DNA from 3 places in the Bacillus sp. CGMCC 1.16607 genome. Region 3 is predicted to be linked to each of the others. Evidence: predicted binding sites of a transcription regulator. Region 3 holds the regulator's gene; each other region holds the start of a gene.

Region 1 (3,277 bases), on a different contig from region 3:
GTTGTTTTAACTGACCATCCAAATAGTTTTGGAATAAAGAATGATCCGTATGCTGCAAAGGCAGCTGTGAAACCTAATACGGGTGCTGCTTCTTTTGCAATAAAGATATTTGGAATCATTTGGAATGTAGATCCTGAACCAATACCAGCAGCTAGGAATAATACTAAAAATGAAAGTAAGAAACCTGAGAACTGGTGCTGGTTAATAAAGAATATAACAGATGATGCTCCAGCAATCATTACTATTAATACAAAGAACGTAACGCGTGAGCCCCCGATTTTATCAGAAATCCATCCACCAACTGGTCTTGCTGCAGCAGCAACTAATGCTCCTAAAAAAGCTAGAGAAATATGTTCAGGGAACTGTGACTTTAACAATAACGGGAATGCGGCAGAATATCCGATAAATGATCCGAAAGTTGCAACATAAAGTACAGACATGATCCAAGTATGTTTTCGTTTAACAATGACAAATTGATCTTTAACTGATTGTGTAGCGTTTGGTAGATTATCCATTCCAAATAGTGCGATGACAGATAAAAGAATAATAGGTATAACCCAAATGAAAGCAGCGTTTTGCAACCATACTTGTGTACCATCTGGTAAAACTTGACCTTTTCCACCAATAAAAGCAAAAGTTCCAGTAGTAATAATTAAAGGGGTTACAAATTGGACGACAGATACACCCATATTACCTAAACCGCCATTAATCCCTAAAGCTGTACCTTTTTCCTTCTTCGGAAAGAAAAAGCTAATATTAGCAACAGAAGATGAGAAGTTTCCGCCACCTAAACCACAAAGTGCAGCAAGCAGTAACATAATTGAATATGGAGTATCAGGATTTTGAACAGCTAGCCCGATACCAGTTGCAGGAATAGCTAGAATCGCTGTAGAAAAGACTGTCCAGTTACGCCCACCAAATTTACCTACACCAAATGTATAGACAAATCGTAAAGTTGCTCCAACTAATCCAGGAATGGCTGCTAAAGTAAACAATTGTTCCTCTGTAAATTGAAAGCCAATATCATTTAATCGAATCGCTACAACTGACCAAATTTGCCAGACAATAAATGCAAGCATTAGTGACGGGACAGAGATCCAGAGATTTCTTCTTGCATGCTTTTTACCTTCAGAGTTCCAAAACTTTTCATCTTCGGGGTTCCAATTACTAATTCGTGCCATGATGGTTTCCTCCATTTATAATACTAAATTCATTCATTTGTTAATTTTCTTTACACTGCTAATATATAAATTTATCTTCTTTAAAAGTGTGAAGTTCGTCACAAAAATGGTGAAGGAAATGTGAACACCGAAGGAAAGACATAAATTTGTAAAATTTCACAATCAAAATGTAAAAAAATAGTAAGTAAAACACAGAAAAATAAAAAATACCTCCTAAAAAGGAGGTAAAGGTACATATTAATCATTATTGTTTTTTTCGCTTTTTTCTTTCGGTCTACTAGATAGAAGGAAAGGTTTCATAAATCCCGTTTTGCTGACCAATCCATTTAGATAATCGGTAGTAGATTGATATGAGTTTTCCACCTTCTCGATAACTAAATTTACTCTTTCAAAAACTAATGACTTTAAGAAATCTAATTGACGGATTATTTTTTCATTGAATGCTTCCTGCTTATCTAATCGCTCCATCACCGTGTTATGGTATACATCATGAAGTTGTAGCTTTTGGTCCATTTCCTGTACCATTTTTTCTTGCAATTGTAATTGGGTAGTAAGTTCCATTGCTAAATCCACATAATTTGTTAATAAGGAGTTTGTATTTTTAAGTTGCTGATCTTGAAAACTGAGTTGATCCAATATCGCTTGATTGATTAATTGCTCTTTACCAATATTTTCACTTAATTGTTTGTTCTGATCTTGTAATTCTTGTAGGGAATTGGAAATATCAGCTGTTGTCTTTCCCTGGTTTTCAAATTTTTCAAGAAATTGAGTGGATATTTCTGTTTGTTCTTTATTCACTTTTAATATTTGTTCGATTTTTACTTCCTGAGTATGCTGTGTTTGATGGACGGTTGAAAGTACTTTATCGATCGATTCATTGATTGCTTCATTTTGATTAATCTGTTGTGATAAGAATTCTGTAAGATAATTTAGTCGAAAACTTTGCTGGTTTGGATTTGGTAATGGTTGTTTAGGAGTAAAGACTTTTGAACGAATACTCCGTTCATCTCTATACATCATTTACACCCTTTCTTTGTGTTGCCTTTTTACTATCGTATGAAGTATTAGGGGGTATAGGTGATAATAAATTTGGATTTTTGCAACATATTGTTTAAAAAATATAATATTTTCAAGTATTTTCTAACTATTTCTAAAAGTTTTTACTTGCAAAAAATTACAATAATAGATAAATTATAAATTGTCAGGAAAATGACACACTCTTTAGGTTTAGAAAGACTGTAAAAAAAATAAAAGGGAGTCAGTCGGTTTTTTCTCTAAAGAGAAGATAAAGGGGAGGAAACAAAATGAAAAAGACAGGAACATTATTGGTATCTTCATTATTACTTTTAGGCTTAACTGCTTGTTCAAGTGATAGTGGTAAATCGGAAGACAAAGGTAAAGAAGAAAAAACAGAGGTTGTTGAAAAAGAAAAAGTAGATCAAAATAAAGAATTACGATCTGCTCTTTTAACTTATCAAGGTGCTGTAACGAAGGTCATTCGTGGTGCAGAAGATGGAATTGCTGGAGGAGAACTTGATCCAACAGAAGTGGCAAATACTTTCTCAACTGACCTTACAGCAGTTGAAATCCCAGATACATTAAAAGAATATGCAAGTGATTTAGAAAAGGCAAATCAAGATTTAACACAATATTATACAAAGAAGGCTGAGTTACTAAAAGCTAAGTCTGAAGATTTTACAGAGGCAGATACTCTTAAACAATCTTATATTGATGCTGTAACTGGTGTTTTCGAAAAAGTTGAATTATCTGCTCCTGCATTTAAAGGATTATTCCAATAAACTTTATTAACCCAAGATTTTGAAAGTGGAATCTTGGGTTTTTTCATGATAAATTCAAATTAATGAAGGGGGGAGTTTTAATAATGATTGATCTAAGAAGTGATACAGTAACAAAACCGACAGAGGAAATGAGAAAAGCGGCTTATTTAGCGGAAGTTGGCGATGACGTCTATGGGGAAGATCCAACAGTAAATAAATTGGAGGAAACAGCAGCTGAATTACTTGGAAAAGAAGCCGCCCTTTTTGTAACGAGCGGAACTCAAGGAAATCAAATTGCCGTTCTCACCCATTGCCGAC
Region 2 (3,277 bases), on a different contig from region 3:
AATTTGTACCCATTATATTAAAACTATCTGCCAGAACCCCAATTTCGTCCTTGTTTTTAATAGAAATACGATCCATTGAAAGATCGCCTTCTGCTGCTTGTTTGATGTTCTTCGTTACCCACGAAAGTGGTCGTGAAATTGTTTGCCCAATAATAAAAGCAATGCCAAGACCTAAAACGATTGCCACGATAAGAAGAGATATATTCAAAATTCTGCCAATACTAAAAAAAGATTGAACGTCATTACTAGCTTTCTTTGCACCATTATTGTTTAGTTTTATAAGAGCATCAATATCAGTTTGCATTTCAGCGTATGCCATTTCGGCATAATCTAAATTTTCCAGAAGGGTAATTCCATCTCCTTCTCCAGCTCCATTTAAAATACCCATTTTTCTTCCTTCATCCATAAAAATTTGGTGAAGGGATTGGTATGATTTCCATCTGTCTTGAAGTTGTTGAAAAGATTTCTTTTCCTCTTTAGAATTGATCGTCTTTTCATATTCCTTAAATGTTTTGTCAATTTCTTTCATTGTAGCATTTATTTCTTTTTCAATAGAATTCAGTTTTTGGTCACTGGATTGTAAAATATAAGAGTATTCTAGCGTGTTGACATGTTCCATTAATGTACTAACTTGGTTAATAGATCCCACACTCGGTAACCATTTTTCCGTAATTTGATCTGTTTTTTTGTCCATTTGACTCATACTCCAGTTGGATACTCCCCCCAGAATCCCCATGAGTACTAGAACAGCTAGAAAACCAAAATATAATTTTTTTCTAACCGAAAAGGTGCTATTTTTCATTCACATTACCCCTTTTATCAATTCTTATCACATTTTCAGATTTTTTGTAATTTTTTAAATCTATTATTCTTAATCTATCATATATTGTCAAAAAAAAGAATCCCTTTTATTGAAGGAATTCGTTTAATATAAGAAATCAATAAAGTGAGCGAGAATTCTAGCTGTTAGCCCCCAAATCACCCTATTTTCATAATGATAAAAGTACTCTTCGATTTGTCTTGCTCGCCAATTATAATTCTCAATCGGAAAGTCTTCCTCAGGATCTGCTTTGAAATTCACTCGATAGATTTTTGGCTTTGTGTTAATAAAAAAAGTAAGTGGAACAGAAAAAGTCTCTTCCACCTCGTCACCATTTGGATTTATCTTATCGGGTCTAGTAATGTAACCAACATATGGATAAACAATCATTCCAAATGGAGAAAATAAAAAATTCAACGGATGTACATTTGATATATCTTCTTTTTCAATCCCTAATTCCTCATTCGTCTCACGTATAGCTGCACTTTGCCCATCTGCATCCATTGCATCTATTCTTCCACCGGGAAAACAAATTTCTCCAGGCTGTCTTCTTAATTGATGTGAGCGAACTTCAAATAGGACATGAATTTCATTATCTTTATGAATGAGCGGTAATAATACGGCATATTTAGAAAAATTCTCACTGCCAAGAATAATGGGAGTATGATTTTGCAATTTAGAAAATACGTGTTCCAGATCCATCTACAACACCCCTTCTATTACGATCAATGCTTCAGCTTATTTTACATTATTTTTTTGAAAAATTCATGACGGTTTCGTTTATTTAAATATATATTTCGCATGAAATTCCCCCCTAACATAAAATAACCTCTTGAGTAAACTTCCATTTATTTCCTTGCTAATATTGTCACAAATAAAATTGAATAGGTGTGTTATCATCATAGGTGTAGTGATAACTCAATATACCGCGGTTTTCACTCTTATATTTTGTTCAAGATTGTGAAGAAATGAACAAACAAAATTTGTTTTTGAACATTTTTTGAACAAATATGCAAATCTATTAAAATGTTTTTGTTCCATTGAAAGGAGTTGTCAACATGAAGTTTAAAGGTATGATTGCTTCACTTGTGGGAATCTTTTCTCTCGTGCTGCTTAGTGGTTGTGAAACCAATATGGTTGTATTTGAACCACAAGGTCCAGCTGCAAGAAGTATTATGGACTTAATTAATTGGTCTCTAATTTGGATGCTTCTTGTCGTTGTCGTTGTGTTTGTCATGTTTGGTTTTATCGTTTGGAAATATCGTGAAAAACCAGAAAATAAAGATTACGAGCCTCCCGAAGAACATGGAAGTATTGTTTTAGAGATTATTTGGACAGCTATCCCGATATTAATTTTAATTGCTTTAACCATTCCAACTGTTAAAACCTTATATGCATTAGAAGAAGTACCTAAAGGATATGAAAAGAAAGAACCAATCACTATTAATGTTACTGCGGCAGATTGGAAATGGATTTTCAGCTATCCTGAACAAAATGTTGAAACGATTAATTACGTGAATATTCCTGAAGATCGACCTGTTCATTTCAAGCTAACATCTGCCGGTACTATGCAGTCCTTTTGGGTTCCAGCCCTCGGTGGACAAAAATATGCGATGAACAAAATGGAAACAGAATTAATTTTAGTTGCTGACAATCCAGGTTCTTACCTTGGACGAAACTCTAATTTTAACGGAAAAGGTTATACCGAAATGGAATTTGAAGTCCTAGCCCAAACGCAAGAAGATTTTGATCAATGGGTAAAAGACGTAAAGAAAACCTCTCCTAAACTAACAGAAAAAGAATATGAAAAACTGTTAAAACCGACCCATCTCGGGCGTATGACATTTTCAAATACACATCTGGACTGGGTCAACCATGCAGAATTAAACTCGAAGAATTATACAAGTCCAGAGAGCTATCGAGGACATGGCTATCAGGGAGAAATTTTTGACGAACCAGCTCAAATAGAAGATAACAATAGCAATCATGATGGTCACAGTATGAACGACGAAGATTCAAATGGAGGTGGACATAGTGGGCATTAAATGGGATGAATTCTTTATTACTGGTGACCCTCTTATTCTTGGTTCACAAATAGCGATTCTCATGACGATGTTAGGAATAGTCGCCGGACTCACTTATTTTAAAAAATGGAAATGGTTATGGACAGAATGGATCACGACCGTTGACCATAAAAAAATTGGCATCATGTACATCCTTGCAGCTGTTCTTATGTTTTTCCGTGGTGGCATGGATGGGCTCTTAATGAAAGCTCAAACATCTCGACCAGAAATGGAATTTCTGAATGCCCAGCATTATAACGAAATTTTCACCACACACGGCGTAATTATGATCCTATTCATGGCAATGCCGATGTTAATTGGATTAATGAACGTAATAATTCCGCTGCAAATTGGTGCAAGGGATGTAGCTTTCCCACAATTAAATGCTTTAAGT
Region 3 (3,277 bases):
ATGGTTCGTAGGCTCGTCCAAAATTAAGATATCAGGTTTTGTTAAAAGAAGCTTACCTAAAGCGAGCCGTGTCTTTTGTCCGCCACTTAAAGTGGCAATTTTCGTAGAATAATCAAAGGATTGGAAATTCAACCCGTGAAGCACAGAACGAATGTCAGCTTCATATTGATATCCACCTGAATCCTTAAATGTAATTTGTAGGACGTCATAATCTTTCAAAACGCGCTCGTATAAAGCCGGATCCTCCAAAACAGTTGGATCGGACATTTTTTCCTCAAGTAGACGTAATTCTCTTTCCATCTGCTGTAATGGCTTGAAAACAGTCAGCATCTCTTCCCAGATGGATAAAGCAGACTCAAGACCTGTATTTTGGGCAAGATAACCGATGGTCACATCTTTCGGTTTAATGATTTCGCCTGAATCAAAGCTCATTTGACCAGAGATAATCTTTAATAGAGTTGATTTACCTGCACCATTACGGCCAACAAGGGCAATACGATCACGGGTTTGAATTTCAAGCTTTATATTCGATAAAATGGTTTCAGCACCAAAATGTTTAAATAGCTGATTAACTTGTAATAAAATCATCAATTTTCACCTCAATTACTTAAGATAAGTGTATCGTAATCTACACATATCGGCAATAATGTTGAATATGTGAAGGGGTATACAAACATCACACACAGATGTAAAAAAATAGTGTATGATTAGGTTGGGAGGAGTATTTACATGGCAGAGCTTACACATTTTAACGAAAGCGGCAGAGCAAAAATGGTGGATGTGAGTGATAAACCCGAAACAGTTAGAACCGCTATTGCTCAGTCAAGTATTCGACTAAATCAAGAAATATATGAAAAAATCACAAATCAAACGATGAAAAAAGGTGATGTTCTGGCTGTCGCTCAAGTTGCGGCTGTGATGGCATGTAAAAAAACGTGGGAAATAATTCCGATGTGTCATCCGATCCCTCTTACTGGGATAGACTTATCCTTTTCATGGGAAAAAATAGAGACTGATTATCTCTTACATATATATTCCACTGTGAAAACAAAAGGAAACACGGGTGTAGAAATGGAAGCACTAACAGCAGCATCCGTATGTGCATTGACTGTTTATGATATGTGCAAGGCGATAGATAAAGGAATGGTCATTGGGCCAACCTTTCTTGTAGAAAAAACAGGTGGAAAAAATGGTGATTTTAAAAGAGTGAATGATGTAAAATAGATAAGCAAAATTTGATGAGGTAGGGGATGGGATGGTACATGAGTAATGAGCAGATGAAAATACCGCAAGCAACGGCAAAGCGGCTGCCGTTATATTATCGATTTTTAAAAAATTTACATTCCTCTGGGAAGCAGAGGGTTTCATCGGCTGAATTAAGTGAAGCGGTGAAAGTAGATTCCGCTACAATTCGTAGAGACTTTTCCTATTTTGGGGCGTTAGGGAAAAAAGGCTATGGCTATAATGTTAATTATTTATTATCGTTCTTTCGCAAAACACTAGACCAAGATGAGCTAACAAAGGTTGCTTTAATTGGAGTGGGGAATTTAGGAACGGCCTTTTTAAATTATAATTTTTTGAAAAATAATAACACAAAGATCGAAGTTGCTTTTGATGTAGATGAAGGGAAGGTAGGTACCTTCATTGGTGATGTGAAAGTTCTCCACATGGATGATCTTGAGGAAAAATTAGTGGAATTGGGGGTCCAGGTAGCGATTCTGACTGTTCCTGCACCCGTTGCTCAAACGATCACGGATAAGCTAATAAGAGCAAATGTGAAAGGAATCTTGAATTTCACCCCTGCACGTCTAGCTGTTCCAAGTTCGATTCGTGTTCATCATATTGATTTAGCGGTCGAGTTACAAAGTTTGATTTACTTTTTAAAACATTACTCGAGTGAAGAGGAATAAAAAACTCGGAGGTTCTTTCGCATTATCGACACTAATACATCCTGTACGTTGGGTTTAGAACGCTTGCGCTAGACATTAAAAAATGAGTCCATTTTCGGACTCATTTTTTTGGTCGAGCTTTTTTTAGTTTAAAATGAAAGGCGATCATTTTAAGACCTGAACCTAGATCAAAGGTGGCTAAAATGACTAATAGATAAGAAAAGAAATCCCAACCGCCTTCTCGAACGTTTTGTATGGCGAAATAAGTAAATAAAGCTGCTAGCAAAAGATAGAGGATGCCAGATCCTAATGGTGATTGTCTCATTTGTCCCTCCAAAAAAATAGAACTTCAAAAAGTGGAGTTCTTGTATTAGGTTGTTTACATAAAAAGTGAGATGAATCCTTGAATTTTTTCAGCATCACGCATCATTTTCTCAATGTCTTCTTTAAAAATGGACTGAATAAGTACGACAAATGTATTCATCGAGACATGAGCAAATATCGGAACCCAGATTCGCTTTGTTTTTACATAAAGAAAAGCGAAGGTGAACCCCATAGCCGAATAAAGCAATACATGTTCCGGCTCCATATGAGCGAGTGCAAAAATAACCGAACTGATTAACCCAGAGAGGAAAAAATTAAATCGCTTGTATAGAGACCCGAATAGAATTTTTCGAAACACGATTTCCTCTAATACAGGGCCTAAAATGGAACTGACAATGATGACAAATGGGAATAGATTAATGATTTCCATAATTTCTTTTGTATTTTCTGACCCCGGCTCAATTCCGAGCAAATTTTCGATATTCGCAGCAATGGTTTGAGAAATTAAGGCTAAAAAAATACCGATAATTGCCCATAATAAGGAAATTCCAAAAGGAAGCGAATTTCGTTCCAGTCGGTCTTGCTTCATTTCTTTTTGCAAAATGAAGAGAATGATGATCGTTGTAATAGTAAAACTAAATAGCAGCCAGTAGGACACAGAGGCGACCGCCCAACTTTCAGGATTCTTTCCTAATATTTCTCCTAGAATAGTAAGAAGCGGAATCCCGATAAAGCTTGAGAACTGCATTCCAATATAAACAATGAGAATGATCCAATATTCTTTCTTCAACAGTTTGTTCTCCTTTAAAAATACTTCTATATATACATTCTACTCATAAAACATGGTTTGTATCAATTAGAACCACTCAGGGATATCGAATCTAATGGAATATTTGATAGGTAAGAAACTTATACTAATAGAGTTGTGCAAACTTGCCATTGGACAAAATACTTGTCTAAAAAAGTCGACATTTAACTAGAAAAAATTTATGCATGATACTTGCAAATCAATAGAAGATTCTTTAATATATAAAATGTGTTAGCACTCAAGTGATGAGAGTGCT

Evidence for each region. Region 3 encodes Rex, which represses fermentation and respiration genes when NADH is low (regulators of the CRP and FNR family bind a similar motif). Its sites were predicted from a motif close to TTGTGAAATATTTCACAA; they were not measured.
Region 1: the regulator Rex is predicted to act here: its motif matches at 1,268-1,285, upstream of ACFSO7_RS16765 (NarK family nitrate/nitrite MFS transporter).
Region 2: the regulator Rex is predicted to act here: its motif matches at 1,779-1,796, upstream of qoxA (cytochrome aa3 quinol oxidase subunit II).

The regions. Positions count from the first base shown of each region.
Region 1 is NZ_JBHUJX010000025.1:89,306-92,582, reverse strand. It holds gene ACFSO7_RS16765 (NarK family nitrate/nitrite MFS transporter) at 1-1,181, opposite strand, end outside; gene ACFSO7_RS16760 (hypothetical protein) at 1,419-2,198, opposite strand; gene ACFSO7_RS16755 (hypothetical protein) at 2,486-2,980, shown strand; gene ltaE (low-specificity L-threonine aldolase) at 3,064-3,277, shown strand, end outside.
Region 2 is NZ_JBHUJX010000016.1:25,780-29,056, reverse strand. It holds partial or broken gene ACFSO7_RS09775 (MCP four helix bundle domain-containing protein) at 11-802, opposite strand; gene ACFSO7_RS09770 (NUDIX hydrolase) at 926-1,522, opposite strand; gene qoxA (cytochrome aa3 quinol oxidase subunit II) at 1,879-2,865, shown strand; gene qoxB (cytochrome aa3 quinol oxidase subunit I) at 2,855-3,277, shown strand, end outside.
Region 3 is NZ_JBHUJX010000014.1:13,607-16,883, reverse strand. It holds gene abc-f (ribosomal protection-like ABC-F family protein) at 1-588, opposite strand, end outside; gene moaC (cyclic pyranopterin monophosphate synthase MoaC) at 730-1,224, shown strand; gene ACFSO7_RS09505 (redox-sensing transcriptional repressor Rex) at 1,263-1,910, shown strand; gene ACFSO7_RS09500 (YdiK family protein) at 2,011-2,214, opposite strand; gene ACFSO7_RS09495 (CPBP family intramembrane glutamic endopeptidase) at 2,269-3,003, opposite strand.